One region of the Enterobacter cloacae complex sp. 385G4 genome, then DNA from elsewhere that is predicted to be linked to it. Evidence: predicted binding sites of a transcription regulator. Region 1 holds the regulator's gene; each other region holds the start of a gene.
The links. Region 1 encodes sigma-54, which starts transcription at its own class of promoters, with help from an activator protein. Its sites were predicted from a motif close to GTTGGCACANNTTTCGCTNT; they were not measured.

Region 1 (5,475 bases):
ATGCCCAGCTTATTGGTGATCTCAACGGTTTGTTTTACGGTCATGTTTTACGTTTTTCCAGCGTGCGATGACGGGACTGAACGTTCTTACCGCGCGAGCGGAAATAGTCGGCCAGCTGTTCGGCGATGTAGACCGAACGATGTTTACCGCCAGTACAGCCAATCGCCACCGTCAGGTAGCTACGATTGTTTGTCTCCAGCATAGGTAACCATAGCTCAAGGTAGCTTCGCGTCTGGTAGATAAAATTGTGAACTTCTGTGTGTCGGTCGAGGAACGCCGCCACGGGCTTATCCAGACCGGTCATTGGACGCAGTTTGGGATCCCAGTGCGGGTTCGGCAGGAAGCGCACGTCGAAAACATAGTCCGCATCAATCGGAATACCGTGCTTAAAGCCGAAAGATTCGAACACCATCGTCAGCTCGCGCTCGCGTTTGCCCAGCAGCCGGGTTCGCAGCATTTCCGCCAGCTCGTGAACGGACATCTCTGAGGTGTCGACAATCAGATCGGCACGAGAGCGCAGCGGCTCAAGCAGATCGCTCTCTTCGTCGATGGCGCTCTCCAGCGAAAGATTCTTGCTGGAAAGCGGGTGCAGACGACGGGTGTCGCTGTAGCGGCGGATCAGGGTATTGCGGTCGGCATCAAGGAACAGCAGCTGAGGCGAGAACGCGTCAGGCAGGTTACTCATTGCCTGTTCGAAGATCTCTGGCGATTCCGGCATGTTACGAACGTCGATACTGACGGCGGCGGAGGTTTGTCTCTCCGCTAACGTGCGTGCCAGATCGGGCAATAACACGACCGGCAGGTTATCGACGCAGTAAAAACCCATGTCTTCCAGCGCGCGCAGGGCAACGGATTTCCCCGACCCTGAACGACCGCTGACAATCATCAGCACCATGTTCCGTTTCTCCTCAGGACAACAGATGTGAAGGCCATCACCTGGTTATGCGTCATCCTGATTGCCTTCTGCTTCAGTGATAATTTGATAAAGCTCTTCATCACTTTGGGCCGAGCGCAGTCGACGGCAGATGGTTTTATCCGCCAGACGTTTAGCAACCAGCGAAAGCGTATGCAGGTGGGTCTTGGTCTGGTCGGCAGGCACCAACAGCGCGAAGAGGAGATCGACGGGCTGGTTATCAATGGCGTCAAAAGCGATTGGGGTTTCCAGTTGCACAAACACACCGACGGCACGCAGGGTGTCCTCTTCCAGCTTGCCGTGTGGGATCGCGATGCCGTTGCCGATACCGGTACTGCCCATCTTTTCACGGGTCAGAATGGCTTCGAACACCACCTGCGGCGGCAGGCCCAGCTGTTTTGCAGCCAATTCACTGATGATCTCCAGCGCACGTTTTTTGCTCTGGCAGTGAACGGCACTGCGGGTACATTCCTGGTTAAGGACATTGCTCAGTTGAAGAGCGGAATCGTTGTTCATCATAATTTCACCTAAGCGCTAACTGTACAAATGGCCCGTTGTGTTTCACAACAGGCCGTCCTGCACCCGTTAACTGCCCGGACAATTAGTGTTGTTTCAGTTTATCTTTATGTTTATTGAGCTGTCGCGCAAGCTTGTCAATCAAGCCGTCGATAGCCGCGTACATGTCTTGCCCTTCCGCACTGGCATGGAGTTCACCCCCGTTAACATGCAGGGTTGCATCCGAGATATGAGTCACTTTCTCCACTTTTAACACAACGTAGACCTGATTGATCCTTTCGAAATACTGCTCGAGTTTCGCGAACTTAGCGTTCACGAAGTCACGTAAAGCCTCAGTAATCTCGACGTTATGTCCTGTGATATTGAGCTGCATAGTGTCTTCCTTATCGGTTGTGTCAGACCAGTTGTTTACGCTGGTTAGACGGCGGAATGGATAAAGACTCTCGATACTTCGCAACAGTACGACGTGCCACCATAATACCCTGATCGGACAGCATGGTGGTCAACTTACTGTCACTTAGTGGCTTCGCGGGATTCTCCGCGGCGATCAACTTCTTCACCAGGGCGCGAATCGCCGTTGAGGAGGCTTCGCCGCCACCCTCGGTGTTCACGTGGCTGGAGAAGAAATACTTAAGCTCAAAAATACCGCGCGGACTGTGCAGATACTTCTGCGTAGTAACGCGGGAAATAGTGGATTCATGCATCTCGACGGCCTGGGCGATATCCGCCAGCACCATCGGCTTCATATACTCTTCGCCCTGCTCAAAGAAGGCCTGCTGCTGTTCGACGATGCAGCGGCTCACGCGAAGCAGGGTATCATTCCGGCTCTCCAGGCTCTTGATCAACCATCGCGCTTCCTGAAGATTGCTGCGAATATATTGATTGTCGGAGTCGTTGCGCGCGCTGGTACACATGGAGGCGTACTGCTGGTTGATTTGCAGGCGAGGGATGCTGTCAGAGTTCAGTTCAACGACCCAGCGGTCATTGTGTTTTCTGACCAGCACGTCCGGGATAACGTACTCGGGTTCGCTGGTCTGGATCGACTGACCGGGACGCGGATCGAGGGACTGGATCAGATTTACCGCCTCTTTCAGCACCTCTTCCTTCAGGCGCGTCACGCGCATCAGGGTGCGGAAATCGTGGTTAGCCAGAAGATCCAGATGATCGCTGATGATTAAGCGAGCCTCGTCGAGCCACGGCGTCTCTTTGCTGAACTGAGAAAGCTGGATCAGCAGACAGTCGCGCAGGTCCTTCGCGGCCACCCCGACCGGATCGAAGCGCTGAATGCGTTTCAGTACCGCTTCAATCTCCTCAATCTCAATCTCTTCATCGCCCATGCTTTCCAGAATGTCGTCCAGCGTGACGGTCAAATAACCGGTGTCATCAACGGCGTCGACAATCGACGTGGCAATAGCGCGGTCGGTATCGGAGAAGGGGGTAAGCTCTACCTGCCACATCAGGTAATCCTGCAGCGACTGGGTGGTTTCGCCCTGGTAGACCGGTAGCTCGTCGTCCTGGTAGTCTGCACGCGTGCCGGAAGGGGTCCCGGCGGTATAGATTTCATCCCAGCTGGCATCCAGCGGAAGCTCATCCGGCATCTCTTTTTGTTCGAGTGCATCCGCGGTGTCGAGCGCTTCTGTGTCCTGTGACTGCTGGGTATCTACCTCGTCATGAAGATCGGCTTGCTCCAGCAGGGGATTGCTGTCCAGCGCCTGCTGGAGCTCCTGCTGGAGTTCTAAGGTGGACAGTTGCAACAGACGAATTGCCTGCTGTAACTGCGGCGTCATCGCCAGCTGTTGGCTGAGCCTTAATTGCAAACCTTGCTTCATGTTCAGAGCATTTTTCTCCGGTTCGGCGTTACGTTACCTCTACCCTATCAGAGTCTGAAGTCTTCCCCAAGATAGACGCGCTTAACATGATCGTCTTCGAGGATCTGCTGCGGCGTACCGTGAGCGATCAGATTGCCCTGGCTCACGATATACGCGCGTTCACATACCGCCAGCGTTTCACGAACGTTGTGGTCGGTGATCAGCACGCCAAGTCCGCTGTCACGCAGATGCTCGATAATGCGTTTAATGTCGATAACGGAGATCGGGTCAACGCCCGCAAACGGTTCATCCAGAAGGATAAACTTCGGATTGGCGGCCAACGCGCGCGCAATCTCAACACGACGGCGTTCCCCCCCGGACAAGGCCTGGCCCAGGCTGTCGCGCAGGTGTTCGATATGAAACTCTTCCATCAGCTCGTTGGCGCGATCCTGACGCTGTTCGTTGGTCAGGTCGTCGCGAATTTGCAGGACCGCCATCAGGTTATCAAAGACGCTCAGACGACGGAAAATAGAGGCTTCCTGCGGCAGATAGCCGATGCCACGGCGCGCGCGCGCGTGCAGCGGCAGCAGGCTGATATCTTCATCGTCAATAATAATGTTGCCGGCATCGCGCGGCACAATACCCACCACCATGTAGAAGGTGGTGGTTTTACCCGCACCGTTCGGGCCAAGCAGGCCCACAATTTCGCCGGAGTTGACGGTCAGACTGACATCTTCTACGACACGGCGGCCCTTATAGGCCTTCGCGAGATTTTTTGCAGTTAATGTTGCCATAGCGAATTAGTTACTCTTCTTCTGTGCCGGGGCCTGGCCCTTGCCTTTGTCCTGCAGCTGCGACGGAACCAGCACGGTGGTTACGCGTTTGCCTTTCTCGCTGGAGGCCTGCATTTTTTGCTCTTTCACCAGATAGGTAATCTGGTCACCGGTAATATTGCTGTCCAGCTGTTCCAGATACGCGTTTCCGGTCAGGATGACCAGGTCCTTCGCCAGCTCATAGTGCATATGCGAGGCGTGGCCCTTCACCGGCTTGCCGTTGTCCTGCATCTGGTAGAAGGTGGCCGGGTTGCCGTAACCATCAATGATCTCTTTGCCCTGCTCGCCGCCCGGACGGGTAACGACCACTTTATCGGCGTTAATTTTGATGGTCCCCTGAGTCATGACGACGTTACCCGTGAAGGTGACGACGTTACCCTGCATATCGAGAGACTGGGTGTCAGACTCGATATGGATCGGCTGGTCGGTATCGCCCGTTACAGCAAGCGCGGGGAGACTGGCCGCCAGCATCGCGCTGGCGATAATTACTTTAAGGCTGAGTTTGTTTGTTTTGAATTTCATAGGAGGTTCTAACCTTTTCAATCAGCTCGGCGTTCTTGCTGCGTAAGTTCCCGCGCATTCTTAAACCGCTGGAATTAAATGTTGTGCCATACAGTGTGACCAGATCCTGCGACGTCACGTCCTGGGTTACCAGGTTGATCTGGGCATTATCCGTCGTAATTTTTCGCAGTTGCGAGTCAGCGGTCAGGGCGTTGACTTCAACGTGGCCATACAGATAAAGCATACGATCATTTGTCAGTTTGGCCCGATCTGACTTAATTGACCACGTCGGCACTTTGTCTTTATCGAAAGTGGTCATGACAGGTTGGGTAAACCACGAAACGCCGTCATCGGAAAAGTATTCAACGTGCTGGGCAATCAGGCGATAATTCAGCGCACCTTCCGGGCTATAGACCACGGTGTCGCTGTGATCGCTTTTATAGGTTGGATCGTTATTGTTGACGACTTCCGTTTGCGTATCGTCGCGATCGGCAAGGTTCACGCCAATCAATACCAGTGCGACAAGCGAAAGCAGAATGATAACCCAACGTCTGGTTTTACTCATATCGATTGCCCTTTGGCTTCATCAAGCTTGCCCTGCGCCAGCAGAAGCAGATCGCAGACTTCACGGACGGCACCCCGGCCACCGTTGATGTGGGTAACGTAGTCAGCGCGCGGGATCAACAGCGGATGAGCATCAGCAACCGCGATGCTGAGACCGACTTCAGCCATCACCGGCCAGTCAATCAGGTCGTCCCCGACGTAGGCCACGTTTTCCGGTGCGATAGCCAGTTTACCCAGTAAATCATTGAACGCTGCCATCTTATCGGATTGACCCTGGTAAAGATGGGTAATGCCTAAGGTTTCACAGCGGTCTTCTACCAGTTTAGCTTTTCGTCCGGTG
Region 2 (5,475 bases), on a different contig from region 1:
GGCCGAGCAGCCGCGCGATAAACGCGTCGCTCTGGCCGAGCGCGAAGAAGGACTGATAGATCACCCACTCCCCGGCAAAGCCGTTCAGCGGCGGCAGCGCGGCCATCGCCATCAGCCCCACCAGCATGGCGAGTGAAATCATCGGCATCTTTTTGCCAATCCCACCGAGCTTTTCGATATCGCGATGGCCGGTGCGGAACCAGACGCTGCCCGCGCCGAGGAACAGAGTGGTTTTAAACAGGCTATGGTTGACGAGGTGATACAGACCGCCGACAAACCCGGCAGCAATCAGCGCCGGCTGGTTGAGCGCCAGCCCGGTGACGCCCGCGCCCATGCCGAGCAGGATGATGCCGATGTTTTCCAGGGTGTGATAGGCCAGCAGACGCTGGATGTTGTGCTCCATCAGGGCGTACAGGCCGCCGACAAATGCGGTGATCATCCCCGCAATCAGCAGCGCTACCCCCCACCACAGCGGCGGCTGACCGCCCGTCAGGGTAATCGTCAGGATACCGAACAAACCGACCTTCATTACCACCGTCGAAAACAGCGCGGCGGCGGGCGCAGAGGCATTCGCGTGCGCCTGCGGGACCCAACCGTGCAGCGGGATAATCCCGGCCAGCAGGCCAAAGCCGACTGTGCCCAGCAGCCAGACGTCGTTCCCCAGCGGCTGGCCGTTAAGCGCGGCAAAATCCAGGGTGCCGAAACGCTGCCACACCAGCCAGCAGGCCAGCGCCAGCAGCAGCGTGCCGAGGCGTCCGAGCGCAAACCATAGCTTGCCGGAGGCGCTGCAGCCGGTCAGGAACACGCCACACAGCGCCATGATCTCTGCCATCACCACCAGCGCGCCGAGGTTGCTGGCGATAACCGTGCAGACCGCGGCGGCCATCAGCAGATTGACCAGCAGGCCGTTGGCTTTGGTCTGCTGATGGCGGTGCCAGTCAATATTGAACAGGCTGATAAACAGCCCGCACAGGCCAAAGGTCACCAGCCAGATGGCGTTCAGCGGCGTAATCGCCACGGTGTGGCGAATCAGCGGCATGAGTGTTTCCACGGATTGTCCGCCGAGCAGGACGACACCGCCCGCCGCCAGCGTCATCAGGCTGCCGACCGCCCCGCCGATACCGGCTATCCAGCCGCTCAGGGTTTTATGGAAAGAGAACACCAGCGCCAGCGCGGCGGCAGCGGCAAAGTACGCCACGGCGCTGTTAATCATAAATATCGCGTTCACTTCGCCCCCTCGTTAAGCGCCTGCAGAAGCGAAAGATCGCCGACGTCGGTATTAATGGTCAGCTCGCGCTTGCGCCTGCTGGTACGGGCGATATCGCGGATGTTAACCAGGATCAGCGCTTTGGTCGGGCAGGTCCGCACGCAGGCCGGACCCTGTTCGTCAAAGCTGCACAGATCGCACTTCACCGCAATAGCGCGGATGCCGGGCACCCAGTCCAGCAGCGTGCTCACGCGTGCCGGAGCCGGTGGCGCAGGCGGCGCTTTCGGGGTATTGGCGTTCGCCGGGATATGCAGCGGGCGGCTGCCGGAGAATTCAATGGCACCGAACGGGCAGGCGATGCCGCACAGCTTGCAGCTCACGCACAGGCTTTCGTTCAGCTGGACCGCGCCATCGACGCGGGTGATGGCATTGACGGGACACACGCCCGCGCACGGGGCATCTTCACAGTGGTGGCAGAGCTGCGGGGCAGACTCTTTCTCATTACGCATGACGCGCAGGCGCGGCATGGACTGCAGCCCGTGCAGGCGGTGCGTTTCCGAACACGCCGCCTCACAGGTCCGACAGCCAATACAGACCGTCGAGTCAGCAATTACAAAACGGTTCACCGGGCAATCCTCTGGTGATGGTCATTTTTGACGACGAAAAACTGTCTCATCGACACTTTTCGACATTCGGTTATCAGGCAAGATTTGCGGGGGCCTTTCCCACGACGAGCTGTTTGAGGTCGACCGGCAAGTCGTGCTCAACCGCGGCGTAGAGACCGTTGTAAACCGGCGCGATTTTCTCCAGATAGTGCTCAAGCACCTGCTGGCGATCGCGGTTGCTGACGTAGCCGTCAACCATGCCGTCGGCCATCAGCTGCGCCTGCGCAATACGTTGTTTTTCACCCTCTTTATTCTCAACGTAGTACTCGATGGTGTGGCTGTTAAAGCTGTCTGCCAGGGTCACAAAGACCGTGAAATGACCGAACAGGACAAAGCGCATATCCCCCTGCGCCGCACAGCTCATTGCATGATGCAGTCGGGCTTTTGACAGGGTGATCCCCTGAACCAGAGAGTTACAGTAGAGGTGCCACTGATCCTGAAGCTGCTGGTGGCGCTGCGCGATGTAATCCGCTTTTTCGCTAATTTCCCAAATAGTCATAGAAGGTATCCGGTTAATGGAGATAGCGGCTGTTAAGCAGATTCCGTGCCAGTTTTTAATGTGTTGATTTGAATGATTTTTATTAAATAAGACACTGTCAACGCCGCCGTGTCGACGTGTCATTTCGACAGCGCTGACATCGTCACGCCGTAACGCAAATCAAGCTGGCACCGTTATTGCATTTACTGGCGCAAATCATTGAGGAGGCGTCATGCACGAAATCACCCTCTGCCAGCGGGCTCTGGAACTTATCGAACAGCAGGCAGTGCAAAACCACGCGAAGCGCGTCACCGGCGTCTGGCTGAAGGTCGGGGCGTTTTCCTGCGTCGAGACCAGCGCCCTGAACTTTTGTTTTGAGCTGGTGTGCCGCGGCACGCTGGCGGAAGGCTGCGCGCTGCATATCGACGAGCAGCAGGCGGAGTGCTGGTGCGAGCAGTGCCAGCAGTACGTCACCCTGCTCTCATCAAAGGTTCAACGCTGCCCGCAGTGTCAGAGCACGGGTCTTCGCATCGTGGCGGATGACGGTATGCAGATCCAACGCCTCGAAATTGAGAAGGAGTAATGTATGTGTAGCACCTGCGGTTGCGCCGAAGGCAACCTGTATATAGAAGGGGATGAACACCGTCCCCACTCCGCGTTTCGCTCCGCGCCTTTTTCCCCTGCCCCGCGTCCTGCGGCGGCCCTGACCGGCATCACCTTTGCGCCGCAGCGTTCCGACGCGGGCGACCTGCATTACGGCCACGGCGAAGCGGGCACCCACGCGCCGGGCATGAGCCAGCGCCAGATGCTGGAGGTGGAGATCGACGTGCTGGACAAAAATAACCAGCTTGCCGCCCGCAACCGCGCCCGCTTTGCCGCGCGTCAACAGCTGGTGCTCAACCTGGTCTCTAGCCCCGGCTCCGGTAAAACCACCCTGCTGACCGAAACCCTCAAACGGCTGAACCAACGCATCTCCTGCGCGGTGATCGAAGGCGATCAGCAAACCGTTAACGACGCGGCGCGCATCCGCGAAACCGGGACGCCCGCCATTCAGGTTAACACCGGCAAGGGCTGCCACCTGGATGCGCAGATGATTGCCGACGCCGCCCCTCGCCTGCCGCTGGCGGATAACGGCATCCTGTTTATCGAAAACGTCGGCAACCTGGTCTGCCCGGCAAGCTTCGACCTCGGCGAACGGCATAAAGTGGCGGTGCTCTCCGTGACCGAAGGGGAGGACAAGCCGCTGAAGTACCCGCACATGTTCGCCGCCGTCTCCCTCATGCTGCTGAACAAAGTCGATCTGCTGCCGTACCTGAACTTCGACGTGGATAAGTGCCTTGCCTGTGCCCGCGAGGTGAACCCGGACATTCACATCCTGCTGGTTTCCGCCACGCGCGGCGACGGCATGGACGCCTGGCTGGATTGGCTGGAGAGCGAACGATGTGCATAGGCGTACCGGGACAAATCCATTCCCTCGACGGCAATCAGGCCAAAGTGGAGGTTTGCGGGATCCTGCGCGACGTCGACCTGACGCTGGTGGGCAGCACCGATGAGACGGGCGCGTCGCGCCTCGGCCAGTGGGTGCTGGTCCACGTGGGGTTTGCGATGAGCGTGATTAACGAAGCGGAAGCCCGCGACACGCTGGACGCGCTGCAAAACATGTTTGACGTGGAGCCGGACGTGGGCGCGCTCCTGTACGGCGAGGAGCGCTAGCCTATGCGTTATGTTGATGAATACCGCGCGCCAGAACAGGTGATGCAGCTTATCGGACATCTGAAAACGCGCGCGGCGCTGCTGGACTACACGAACGAAAGGCCGCTGCGGATCATGGAGGTGTGCGGCGGGCACACGCACGCCATCTTCAAGTTTGGCCTCGACCAGCTGCTGCCGGAGAACATTGAGTTTATTCACGGCCCCGGCTGCCCGGTGTGCGTTTTGCCGATGGGGCGCATCGACAGCTGCATCGAAATTGCCGGCCAGCCCGACGTCATTTTCTGCACCTTTGGCGACGCGATGCGCGTGCCGGGGAAAAACGGCTCGCTGTTGCAGGCGAAGGCGCGCGGCGCGGACGTGCGGATCGTTTACTCGCCGATGGATGCCCTGACGCTGGCAGAGGCTAACCCTGAGCGCAAGGTCGTCTTTTTCGGGCTGGGTTTTGAAACCACCATGCCCGCTACGGCCATCACGCTGCAGCAGGCGAAAGCGCGCAACGTCACTAACTTTTTCTTTTTCTGCCAGCATATTACGCTCATTCCCACGCTGCGCAGCCTGCTCGAAGAGCCAGACAACGGCATCGATGCGTTTCTGGCGCCGGGCCACGTCAGCATGGTGATTGGCACAGACGCCTACGGTTTTATCGCTGATCAGTACAATCGTCCGTTAGTGGTGGCTGGTTTCGAACCGCTTGATCTACTGCAAGGCGTAGCCATGCTGGTTGAGCAGAAAATAGCGTCCCTGAGCGCGGTCGAAAACCAGTACCGCCGCGTGGTGCCCGATGCGGGAAATGAACGGGCGCAGCAGGCGATTGCCGACGTGTTTAGCGTTGAGGGCGACAGCGAGTGGCGCGGGCTGGGGCTGATTGCGGAATCCGGCGTGCGCCTGACGCCTGCCTATCGCGAATTTGATGCCGAAGCGCACTTCCGCCCTCAGCCACAGCAGGTGTGCGACGATCCCCGGGCCCGCTGCGGCGAGGTGCTTACCGGCAAATGCAAACCTCATCACTGCCCGCTATTTGGCAACACCTGTAACCCGCAAACCGCGTTTGGCGCGCTGATGGTCTCCTCTGAAGGGGCTTGCGCCGCGTGGTATCAGTATCGCAACCAGGAGTGTGAAGCATGAACACGGTGGAAATGGCGCACGGAAGCGGTGGACAGGCGATGCAGCAGCTGATTAACCGGCTGTTCATGGAGGCCTTTAATAACCCCTGGCTCGCCGAGCAGGAGGATCAGGCGCGCATCGCGCTCTCAACCCTCACGGCACACGGCGACCGGCTGGCGTTCTCCACCGACAGCTACGTGATTGACCCGCTATTCTTCCCGGGCGGCGATATTGGCAAGCTCGCCGTCTGCGGTACGGCCAACGACGTGGCCGTCAGCGGCGCTATTCCGCGCTACCTCTCGTGCGGA
Region 3 (5,475 bases), on a different contig from region 1:
CGAGTGGCGTGGCCGTCTGGCGGTAGTCAGCCAGACGCCGTTTTTATTTTCGGACACCGTGGCGAATAACATTGCGCTTGGTCACCCGTCGGCGACGCAGGAAGAGATCGAACATGTGGCGCGCTTAGCCAGCGTACATGACGATATTTTGCGTCTGCCGCAGGGCTACGAAACGGAAGTCGGGGAACGTGGCGTCATGCTGTCCGGCGGGCAGAAACAGCGAATCTCGATTGCCCGCGCGCTGCTGCTGAATGCTGAAATCCTCATTCTGGATGATGCGCTCTCCGCCGTGGATGGTCGTACCGAGCATCAGATTCTGCATAACCTGCGCCAGTGGGGCGACGGACGCACGGTGATTATCAGCGCCCACCGTTTGTCAGCGCTCACCGAGGCCAGCGAAATTCTGGTCTTACATCACGGACACATTGCCCAGCGCGGGCAGCATGAAACGCTTGCCGAGCAGCCGGGCTGGTATCGCGATATGTACCGCTATCAACAGCTTGAGGCGGCGCTGGACGATGCGCCGGAACAGGATCAGGAGGCCACCAATGCGTAAGCTCGGAACGATGTGGCCGACGCTCAAACGTCTGCTGGCCTACGGCTCGCCGTGGCGCAAACCGCTCTCCGTGGCCGTGCTTTTACTCTGGATAGCGGCGATTGCTGAGGTGAGCGGGCCGCTGCTCATCAGCTACTTCATCGACAATATGGTCGCCAAAAGCTACCTGCCGCTGGGGCTGGTGGCGGGCTTAGGCGTGGCCTACGTTGGGTTGCAGCTGGCGGCGGCAGGGCTGCACTATGCGCAGTCGCTGCTGTTTAACCGTGCCGCCGTGGGTGTGGTTCAGCAGCTGCGCACGGATGTAATGGACGCGGCGCTTCGCCAGCCGCTCAGCGAGTTTGATATCCAGCCGGTCGGGCAGGTGATTTCGCGCGTGACCAACGATACCGAAGTGATCCGCGACCTGTACGTCACCGTGGTCGCGACGGTGTTACGCAGTGCGGCGCTGATCGGCGCGATGCTGGTGGCGATGTTCAGCCTCGACTGGCGCATGGCGCTGGTGGCGATTACCATCTTCCCGGCGGTGCTGATCGTGATGATCATCTACCAGCGCTACAGCACGCCAATCGTGCGTCGGGTGCGCGCCTATCTGGCCGACATTAACGATGGCTTCAACGAAGTGATTAACGGCATGAGCGTCATCCAGCAGTTCCGCCAGCAGGCGCGCTTTGGCGAGCGGATGGGCGAAGCCAGCCGATCGCACTATATGGCGCGTATGCAGACGCTGCGCCTTGACGGCTTCCTGCTGCGTCCGCTGCTCAGCCTTTTCTCTGCGCTGGTGCTTTGCGGTTTACTGATGCTCTTTGGCCTGAGCTCAAGCGGTACGATTGAAGTGGGCGTGCTGTACGCTTTTATTAGCTATCTGGGGCGCCTTAACGAGCCGCTGATCGAGCTCACGACCCAGCAATCGATGCTGCAGCAGGCGGTCGTCGCCGGCGAGCGCGTGTTTGAGCTGATGGACAGGCCGCGCCAGGCCTACGGTCATGACGAGCGACCTCTGCAAAGCGGCGCCATTGCCTTTGATAACGTCTCGTTTGCCTATCGCGAAGACCGGCTGGTGTTGCAGGACATTACGCTGGATGTCCCGTCGCGCGGTTTCGTGGCGCTGGTGGGACATACGGGAAGCGGCAAGAGCACGCTCGCCAGCCTGTTGATGGGCTACTACCCGGTCACGCAAGGCGAAATCCGCCTCGACGGACGCCCGCTCGCGTCTCTCAGCCACAACGTGTTGCGTAAAGGCGTCGCGATGGTGCAGCAGGATCCGGTCGTCCTGGCCGATACCTTCTACGCCAACGTGACCCTGGGGCGAGACTACTCTCAGGAGCAGGTATGGGAGGTGCTGGAAAAAGTGCAGCTGGCAGACCTTGCGCGCGGGTTTAGCGACGGGATTAATACCCGGCTGGGCGAGCAGGGAAACAACCTCTCCGTTGGGCAAAAGCAGCTTCTCGCGCTGGCGCGGGTGCTGATTGAAACCCCGCAGGTGCTGATTCTGGATGAAGCGACGGCCAGCATTGACTCCGGCACCGAGCAGGCCATCCAGCAGGCGCTGGCCGCGGTACGCGACCATACGACGCTGGTGGTGATTGCCCATCGCCTTTCCACCATTGTCGATGCCGATACCATTCTGGTGCTGCATCGTGGACAAGCCGTGGAGCGCGGGACGCACCGTGAACTGCTGGAAGCCAAAGGGCGCTACTGGCAGATGTATCAGCTTCAGCTGGCGGGCGAAGAGCTCGCGGCCAGCGTGCGCGAGGAAGAGTCGCTCAGCGCCTGATGCACCAAAACAAAGCAACGCGCTAACAGTCATTCCTGTTGGTGCAATACTGAAACGCACCGTGCACCGACATGGTGCGTTTTTTTTCGCCGGTTCATTAAGGAAGACGGCATAACGCTCGTCGCACCGCTTTTCTCCCTCCATTTCATTTCTGGCACACCCCTTGCAATACCTTCTGCGTGAGCTGCGGCCATTACCGAATTCTGACTGGAGGGGATCTATGAAGCTGGTTACGGTGGTAATCAAACCATTCAAACTGGAAGACGTGCGTGAAGCATTGTCCTCAATGGGTATTCAGGGACTGACTGTCACCGAAGTGAAAGGCTTTGGTCGTCAGAAGGGTCATGCCGAGCTTTATCGCGGGGCGGAATACAGCGTTAACTTTCTGCCAAAAGTAAAAATTGATGTCGCGATTGCTGACGATCAGCTTGATGAAGTGATTGATGTGATTAGCAAAGCGGCCTACACCGGCAAAATTGGCGACGGCAAAATTTTCGTTGCCGAACTGCAGCGCGTCATTCGCATTCGTACCGGCGAATCTGACGAAGCGGCACTGTAAATAACGCCTGGCACACAGTGATAGGGATCGAGAAAATGAAGATAGCAACACTTAAAACGGGTCTGGGTTCGCTGGCACTGCTGCCGGGCCTGGCGCTGGCTGCTCCTGCCGTGGCAGACAAAGCCGATAACGCCTTTATGATGATCAGCACCGCGCTGGTGCTGTTCATGTCTATCCCGGGCATTGCGCTGTTCTACGGCGGCCTGATCCGCGGCAAAAACGTTCTCTCCATGCTGACGCAGGTTGCCGTGACGTTCGCGCTGGTCTGCGTGCTGTGGGTGGTTTACGGTTACTCGCTGGCCTTCGGTACCGGCAACGCCTTCTTTGGTAACTTCGACTGGGTAATGCTGAAAAATATTGAACTGACCGCGCTGATGGGCAGCTTCTACCAGTACATCCACGTCGCGTTCCAGGGCTCGTTCGCCTGCATTACCGTCGGGCTGATTGTGGGCGCGCTGGCGGAGCGCATCCGTTTCTCTGCCGTTCTGATCTTCGTGGTGGTCTGGCTGACCCTCTCCTATGTGCCGATTGCGCACATGGTCTGGGGCGGTGGTCTGCTGGCAACGCACGGCGCGCTAGACTTTGCGGGCGGTACCGTTGTACATATCAACGCCGCGGTAGCGGGTCTGGTGGGCGCATACCTGATTGGCAAACGCGTGGGCTTCGGTAAAGAGGCGTTCAAACCGCATAACCTGCCGATGGTGTTTACCGGTACGGCTATCCTCTACTTTGGCTGGTTCGGCTTCAACGCCGGCTCCGCAAGTGCCGCAAACGAAATCGCCGCGCTGGCCTTCGTGAACACCGTTGTGGCGACGGCGGGTGCAATTCTCTCCTGGGTATTCGGCGAGTGGGCGGTACGCGGTAAACCTTCCCTGCTGGGTGCCTGTTCAGGGGCGATTGCCGGTCTGGTCGGTATCACCCCGGCGTGTGGCTATGTGGGTGTCGGTGGTGCGCTGCTGGTGGGACTGGTCGCGGGTCTGGCAGGTCTGTGGGGCGTCACCGCACTGAAACGCGTGCTGCGCGTGGATGACCCTTGCGATGTGTTCGGCGTCCACGGCGTGTGCGGCATCGTCGGCTGTATCATGACCGGCATCTTCGCCGCGAAATCACTGGGTGGCGTGGGCTACGCAGAAGGTGTCACCATGGTTCATCAGGTGCTGGTGCAGCTGGAAAGTATCGCTATCACCGTGGTGTGGTCTGCTGTTGTCGCCTTCATTGGCTATAAGCTGGCGGATATGACCGTTGGGCTGCGCGTACCGGAAGAGCAGGAGCGCGAAGGTCTGGACGTCAACAGCCACGGCGAGAATGCGTATAACGCCTAATAAAAGCAAAACGGCAACTTCGGTTGTAATGCCAGTCAGTTAAGCAACTGACTGGCTTTTTTTCGGGGCTGTGGAGTATCTCCAGGGCCTTTCCTTTACCACCCTCGGGAAGGCCCTTTCCCTTCTTGTCGGCAACTTTACCCGTTGCGCCATGCTTTCAAGATCACGCATCAGCTCCGGGATACGCCCTGGTGAAGCGCCCTGCAGCGTCATCAGCATTCTCATGACCATGCCGCATGATTCTGAGAAGCTCAGCTGATTCGGCCAGTATCCTTTCAGATGGCCCGCCATTTTAATCATCTGATATCGCACCAGATTATACGCCAGTAACACGCCCCATAACTCCTGCTCCACAAGCTCCGGCTTTTTACTCCTCAGCGTCAGCCTGCTCAGTTGCATCGTTTGTTTTATCTCCCTGTACCCCAGCTCTATTTCCCAGCGATGGCTGTACAGGTCTGCCATTTCTCCTCCGGGATAGCGCATGGCGTCCGTCATCGACGTCAGCAGATGGCTGGTCAGTTCCATCTGGCAGACCATTTTTACCTGCGGGTAGAGTGCCGGGTTTCCGCCATGCGTCTGGCGGGGAAAGGCGCTATCGTTTTCCGGCGTATCCGGTGTGCGCCAGAACACGCCATCGATGGCCAGCAGTGTCAGGCCGCACCAGTGCGGATGCGGTGTGGCGTTATGCCAGAGCTGCGCTGTTTGCGTGAACACGCGGCGGACGGCTTCGCTTCCCAGCCGCTGACGGGCCTGGATCACGGCACTGGGGGCAACGAACGCACGGTTGCCGGGTAACATGATATCCAGCCGGTTAACTATCTGATGAAGCGGCTCCTTACGCTCAAGGGCCATACCGATAATGCACCAGACCATCATTTCCAGAGGAAGGCGCCGTTTGCGTAACGTGACGGTGCCGGATTCTTCAAGGCAGCGGGAAATCAGTTCCGGGTCAAGATAGTCGCCCAGAGAAGTCAGAGGGTTACGCAGAGAATCGTAACGTGATACCAGCTCAAGAGCCTGTCCAATGTGCATAAAAAAGGTAAACATTTCCGGATTCTTACACAGCCACTGGATCGGTCAACCGATCCTTAACTGATCGGCATTACAACTTCGGTTGCCGTTTTTAATGTTTATTCCCTCTCCCATGGGAGAGGGTCAGGGTGAGGGCATCAGGCCGCACACCATCACCCGCGATTACGCATTACCCCTTCCTGCACCGTAGAAGCGACCAGCACGCCGTCCTGGGTGTAAAACTCTCCACGCA
Region 4 (5,475 bases), on a different contig from region 1:
TTGCCATCGCCGCCACCGCCACGGCGTTTCAGAAAAACATGGAATGGTTCCACGAAACCGGCAGCCTGATTGGCACTGCGGTATCCGCCACCTTCCTGCTGGCGATGGCGCTGGTGAACATGGTGATCCTGCGCGGCGTCTGGCGCAGTTTCCAGGCGCTGAAAAAGGGCCAGACGGTGCAGGGTGACGTCACGCTGCCTGCCCAGGGGGGCGTTATGAACTGGCTGTTCGGTAAAACCTTCCGCCTCGTCAATAAAAGCTGGCAGATGTATCTGGTGGGTTTCCTGTTTGGCCTCGGCTTCGACACGGCCACGGAAATCGGCGTGCTGGGGATCTCCGCCGCCAGCGCCTCCAGCGGGATGTCCGTGTGGTCAATCATGATCTTCCCGGCGCTCTTCGCCAGCGGCATGGCGCTGGTGGATACGCTCGATAACCTGCTGATGGTCGGTGCCTACGGCTGGGCGTTTGATAAACCGCAGCGCAAGCTCTACTACAACATGACCATCACCGGCACCTCCGTGGTTGTTGCGCTGTTTATCGGCGGGCTGGAAGCGCTGGGCCTGCTGATGGATAAATTTGCTCTCAGCGGCGGCATCTGGGATCTGATCGGCGCGGTAAATGACAACCTGGGCAACGCCGGGTTTGTGGTTGTCGGGCTGTTCGTTGCCTGCTGGCTCATCTCCATGGCCAACTATCGCTGGCGCGGCTACGACGCGCTGGTGGTGCGTTCCTGAACTCCCCACCCTGTTTTACCCGGCGGCGCTACGCTTGCGCGGGTCTGCATGTAGGCCGGGTAAGCGGAGCGCTACCCGGCAATACGAGGGTTAAGCAGGCAGCGATTTCAGCAGGGCGAAGGCCTCCTTCATCCGGTCTTCGCTGACGACAAAGGCGCATATCTGACCGTCAGCATCGGTGCCGCGCGCCACCATTCCCTGCGGTTCGAGGGTAATTTGCCAGTTCAGATCCTGACGCTGCGTTTCTCCTGCAAGATGCAGCGGCAATTCCGGCGTTTTGACCTTTACCAGCATGGCGGGTAATTTCAGCGGCGCGCTGCCGCCGAGCAGGTTTTTTGCCAGATACATGGCGCTTAATTGTATCGGCTGCAGGAAGGGCAGCACCTGGCCGTTAATTTCCGCGCAGTCGCCCAGGGCATAAATATCCGGCCGCGTGGTTTGCAGGTAGCTATTTACCTTCACGCCGCGGTTTATTTCAGCCCCTGCGCGATGCGCCAGCGCGGTTTCCGGGCGCAGGCCCGTCGCGGCAACCACCGCATCCACTTCTACGCTGCGGCTTCGGTCGAGCATGGCACGAATGCCGCCTTCGGTTTTGCTCAGGCTTTGTAGCTGCGATTTCAACATCAGATGCACGCCCATATCGGTCAGACGATGCTGTAAGCGACTGCTTACTTCTGCGGGCATCAGCGCCGACAGAATGCTGGCCGCGTGGTCAACCAGGGTCACGGATTTTCCCGCCCGACAGAAGTCCATCGCCAGCTCGGTGCCGATCAGCCCGCCGCCGACGATCATCACTCTGGCGGCATCGCGTAGCCGGGTTTCGCTGGCCTGATACTCCTGCTGACTGTTGAGGGTAATCATCAGCTCGCGGCCCTCAACCGGCGGCACAAACGCAGATGCCCCGGTCGCCAGCACCAGCCTGTCGTACTGCCAGGTTTTCTCTTTCGCTTTTACCACGTGGGCGTCGGCGTCGATATCGGTGACCCAGGTGTACGGAAACAGACGCAGGTTGAACTGCTCCGCGAACTCCCCCGCCGTCTGGCGGGTGAGGTCATCGGCGCGCTGATTCTGGCTAATGACGTGGCTTAAATCAGGCTTGTTGTACTCGTCCATGCTGTCGGCGGCGATCAGCGTCAACGGCACGTTTGCATCCTGTTTGCGGATATTTTTCACCAGCTGGCGGGCAGCAAAGCCCGAGCCGATGATAACGATGCTGTTGCTCATTTTGCCTCCGTTGCCAGTTCATCAAAGACGTCTTTGCCGAGGGAGCATTCCGGGCAGAGGAAGTTGTCCGGCACCTCGCTCCACGGCGTGCCCGGGGCAACATCCTGCAGCGGTTCGCCCAGCTCAGGATCGTAGATCCACTGGCAGACGCTGCACTGCATGCGCGGACCGAGATCGGCGCTGGCTGCCGTAGAACAGGTTTGTGGCTGTTCCGCAGGTTTTGCGGTGACTTCAGGAAGCGGGGCGAGCGCCCACTGACGGGCGATGTCGCGGCCATGCTGGCGGCAGATTTCCAGCGCGTCGATATCAGGACGCCATTTCGCCTTCAGGCTCATGGACATCTCAAAACCCGCATCCTGTAAACGGGTGGAAAGACGGTCTACCGCGCCGCCGCTCCAGCCGTGTGAACCAAAGGCGCTGGCGCGTTTGTTACGAAAGCGCAGGCCGGTCATCTCTTCCACCAGGCCGGCAATCTTCGGCATCATCACGTTATTCATGGTGGAGGTTCCCACCAGCACGCCCTTGGAGCGGAAGACATTGGTCAATACCTCGTTCTTATCGCTGCGCGCCACGTTGAAGATTTTCACCGCTACGTTCGGGTCAACTTCATTGATCCCCTGGGCAATCGCGTCCGCCATCATGCGGGTGTTGTTGGACATGGTGTCGTAGAAGATAGTGATGCGATCTTCCTGGTAATCCGCGGCCCACTTCAGGTACAGCTCGACGATCTGGGTGGGGTTTTCACGCCACACCACGCCGTGGGAGGTGGCAATCATCTCCACCGGCAGGTTGAAGCCGAGGATTTCGGTAATTTTAGGCGTCACCAGGCGGCTGAACGGAGTGAGGATATTGGCGTAGTAGCGCTGACACTGTTCGAACAGCTCGGTCTGATCCACTTCGTCATTGAACAGGCGTTCGTCGCAGTAGTGCTGGCCGAAGGCGTCGTTGCTGAACAGCACCGCGTCGCCGGTCATGTAGGTCATCATGCTGTCCGGCCAGTGCAGCATCGGGGTTTCGACGAAGATCAGCTGCTTGCCGTTGCCGATATCCAGCGTGTCGCCGGTTTTTACGGTGTGGAAGTTCCACTCCGGATGATGGTGGTGGCCGTTAATTGAATCAATGGCGTTGGTGGTGCAGTAGATTGGGGTATCCGGAATGTGGGACATCAGTTCGGTCAGCGCCCCGGCGTGGTCCTCTTCCGCATGGTTGATGATGATGTAGTCGATGTCATTCAGGTCGATTTCACCGCGCAGGTTCTGCACGAACTCACGGCTGAATTTGTGATCGACGGTATCGATCAGGACGTTTTTACCTTCGCGGATGAGATAGCTGTTGTAGCTGCTGCCGCGCAGCGTTTTGTATTCCGTCCCGTGGAAATCGCGCACTTCCCAGTCACGTTGACCCACCCAATGAATGTTATTTTTAACCAGAATAGACATAGCAACCTCAACTTAATACAGCGTTTTCAAATAAGATGGTTTGCTTATATCAAGTTGCGTGCCAACTTTTTAAATTATTAATATTCAATAAGTTGCGATTTAATGCCCCATGATGAGTAGTCATTATGACTATCCTAAAAAGAGTCAATATGACATTATGCATTGTCAAAATGACAGCGAGGTCAAAATGAGCTTTTCCGTAGACGTGCTGGCGAAGATCGCCATTGAGTTGCAGACCGGTATCGGCCATCAGGACCGCTTTCAGCGCCTGATCTCCACGCTGCGCCACGTGCTGGATTGCGATGCGTCGGCGCTGCTGCGTTACGAAGGGCGGCAGTTTATTCCGCTGGCTATCGACGGCCTGGCGAAGGACGTACTCGGGCGGCGCTTTACGCTGGAGGGCCACCCGCGTCTGGAAACCATCGCCCGCGCGGGCGACGTGGTGCGTTTCCCGGCAGACAGCGATCTGCCCGATCCGTACGACGGCCTGATTCCGGGGCAGGAGAGCCTGAAGGTGCACGCCTGTATTGGCCTGCCGCTGTTCGCCGGGCAGAATCTGATTGGCGCATTAACCCTCGACGGCATGTCGCCGGATCAGTTCGACACCTTCAGCGACGAAGAGCTACGGCTGATTGCCGCGCTGGCCGCCGGGGCGCTGAATAATGCGCTGCTGATAGAGCAACTGGAGAGCCAGAATATTCTTCCCGGTAGCCCGACGGCGTTTGAGCCGGTGGCGCACACCGAGATGATCGGCCTTTCACCGGGCATGGAGCAGCTCAAAAAAGAGATTGAGATTGTCGCCGCGTCCGATCTGAACGTGCTGATCTTCGGAGAGACTGGTACCGGTAAGGAGCTGGTGGCGAAGTCGATTCACGAAGCGTCGCCGCGCGCGGTCAATCCGCTGGTGTACCTCAACTGCGCCGCGCTGCCGGAAAGCGTGGCGGAGAGCGAGCTGTTCGGTCACGTCAAAGGGGCGTTTACCGGGGCCATCAGCAACCGCAGCGGCAAGTTTGAAATGGCCGATAACGGCACGCTGTTTCTTGATGAGATTGGCGAGCTTTCCCTTTCACTTCAGGCCAAGCTGCTGCGCGTATTGCAGTACGGCGACATCCAGCGCGTGGGGGATGACCGCAGCCTGCGGGTGGACGTGCGGGTCCTTGCTGCGACCAACCGGGATCTGCGCGAAGCGGTGCTGGCCGGGCAGTTCCGCGCCGACCTGTTCCATCGCCTGAGCGTGTTCCCGCTGTCCGTGCCGCCGCTGCGCGAGCGCGGAGACGACGCGGTGCTGCTGGCGGGTTATTTCTGCGAACAGTGCCGTCTCAAAATGGGGCTGTCCCGCGTGGTGCTTAGCCCGGGGGCGAGAGCGCATCTGCTCAGCTACGGCTGGCCGGGCAACGTGCGCGAGCTGGAGCATGCGATTCACCGCGCGGTGGTGCTGGCGAGGGCGACGCGCTCGGGGGATGAAGTGGTGATTCATGCGCGCCATTTTGCGCTGCATGAGGAAAATGCCCCGACCGTGAAGCCTGCTGTGCCTGAGAGCGCAATCGAAAACCTGCGCGAAGCGACGGAAGAGTTTCAGCGTCAGATGATTACCCGCGCGCTGGAGCAGAATAACCGCAGCTGGGCGGCGTGCGCGCGGGCGCTGGAGATGGACGTCGCCAACCTGCACCGGCTGGCGAAGCGTCTTGGGCTGAAGGGTTAAATAATCCCGGCCTGGTAGAAGTCCTGCAGGTTGATAGCGCCGCACAGCCTGCCGTGCTCGTCCACCACCGGTGCGGCGGTGATTTTGCGCTTCATCAGCACCTCTTTGGCTTCAATGGCGCGGCTGTCGGCGTTGAGCGTCAGCCCGCCTTTGGTCATGGCGTCAGACACGTTTGTTTCCAGCCTGCCGCCGCCCACCAGCCAGCGGCGCAGGTCGCCGTCGGTGAAGACGCCCTTCACGTTTCCGCCGTCATCGCATACCGCCACCAGCCCCAGACCGGTGCGGCTCAGCTCCAGCATCGCGTCCATCACGCTGGTATCGAGTTTGACCTGCGGAATGGCATCGTCGGTGCGCATCAGATGGTGAACCTTGTTGA

Region 2: hypA (hydrogenase maturation nickel metallochaperone HypA) is a predicted target of sigma-54. The motif match lies at 2,535-2,554, and genes of this name have one in related genera.
Region 3: glnK (P-II family nitrogen regulator) is a predicted target of sigma-54. The motif match lies at 2,481-2,500, and genes of this name have one in related genera.
Region 4: norV (anaerobic nitric oxide reductase flavorubredoxin) is a predicted target of sigma-54. The motif match lies at 3,444-3,463, and genes of this name have one in related genera.

Annotation. Positions count from the first base shown of each region.
Region 1 covers NZ_JBXWDD010000004.1:263,718-269,192, reverse strand. Annotated here, with positions in the region: gene npr (PTS phosphocarrier protein NPr) at 1-44, opposite strand, end outside; gene rapZ (RNase adapter RapZ) at 41-895, opposite strand; gene ptsN (PTS IIA-like nitrogen regulatory protein PtsN) at 941-1,432, opposite strand; gene hpf (ribosome hibernation promoting factor) at 1,515-1,802, opposite strand; gene rpoN (RNA polymerase factor sigma-54) at 1,825-3,258, opposite strand; gene lptB (LPS export ABC transporter ATP-binding protein) at 3,306-4,031, opposite strand; gene lptA (lipopolysaccharide ABC transporter substrate-binding protein LptA) at 4,038-4,592, opposite strand; gene lptC (LPS export ABC transporter periplasmic protein LptC) at 4,561-5,136, opposite strand; gene kdsC (3-deoxy-manno-octulosonate-8-phosphatase KdsC) at 5,133-5,475, opposite strand, start outside.
Region 2 covers NZ_JBXWDD010000007.1:33,026-38,500, forward strand. Annotated here, with positions in the region: gene hycC (formate hydrogenlyase subunit 3) at 1-1,228, opposite strand, end outside; gene AC2FAJ_RS17165 (4Fe-4S dicluster domain-containing protein) at 1,225-1,833, opposite strand; gene hycA (formate hydrogenlyase regulator HycA) at 1,907-2,371, opposite strand; gene hypA (hydrogenase maturation nickel metallochaperone HypA) at 2,583-2,933, shown strand; gene hypB (hydrogenase nickel incorporation protein HypB) at 2,937-3,800, shown strand; gene AC2FAJ_RS17185 (HypC/HybG/HupF family hydrogenase formation chaperone) at 3,791-4,063, shown strand; gene hypD (hydrogenase formation protein HypD) at 4,067-5,188, shown strand; gene hypE (hydrogenase expression/formation protein HypE) at 5,185-5,475, shown strand, end outside.
Region 3 covers NZ_JBXWDD010000006.1:153,820-159,294, forward strand. Annotated here, with positions in the region: gene AC2FAJ_RS16570 (SmdA family multidrug ABC transporter permease/ATP-binding protein) at 1-556, shown strand, start outside; gene AC2FAJ_RS16575 (SmdB family multidrug efflux ABC transporter permease/ATP-binding protein) at 549-2,330, shown strand; gene glnK (P-II family nitrogen regulator) at 2,551-2,889, shown strand; gene amtB (ammonium transporter AmtB) at 2,925-4,211, shown strand; gene AC2FAJ_RS16590 (IS4 family transposase) at 4,251-5,243, opposite strand; gene tesB (acyl-CoA thioesterase II) at 5,396-5,475, opposite strand, start outside.
Region 4 covers NZ_JBXWDD010000007.1:14,747-20,221, reverse strand. Annotated here, with positions in the region: gene AC2FAJ_RS17100 (HoxN/HupN/NixA family nickel/cobalt transporter) at 1-734, shown strand, start outside; gene norW (NADH:flavorubredoxin reductase NorW) at 825-1,958, opposite strand; gene norV (anaerobic nitric oxide reductase flavorubredoxin) at 1,955-3,397, opposite strand; gene norR (nitric oxide reductase transcriptional regulator NorR) at 3,585-5,099, shown strand; gene gutQ (arabinose-5-phosphate isomerase GutQ) at 5,096-5,475, opposite strand, start outside.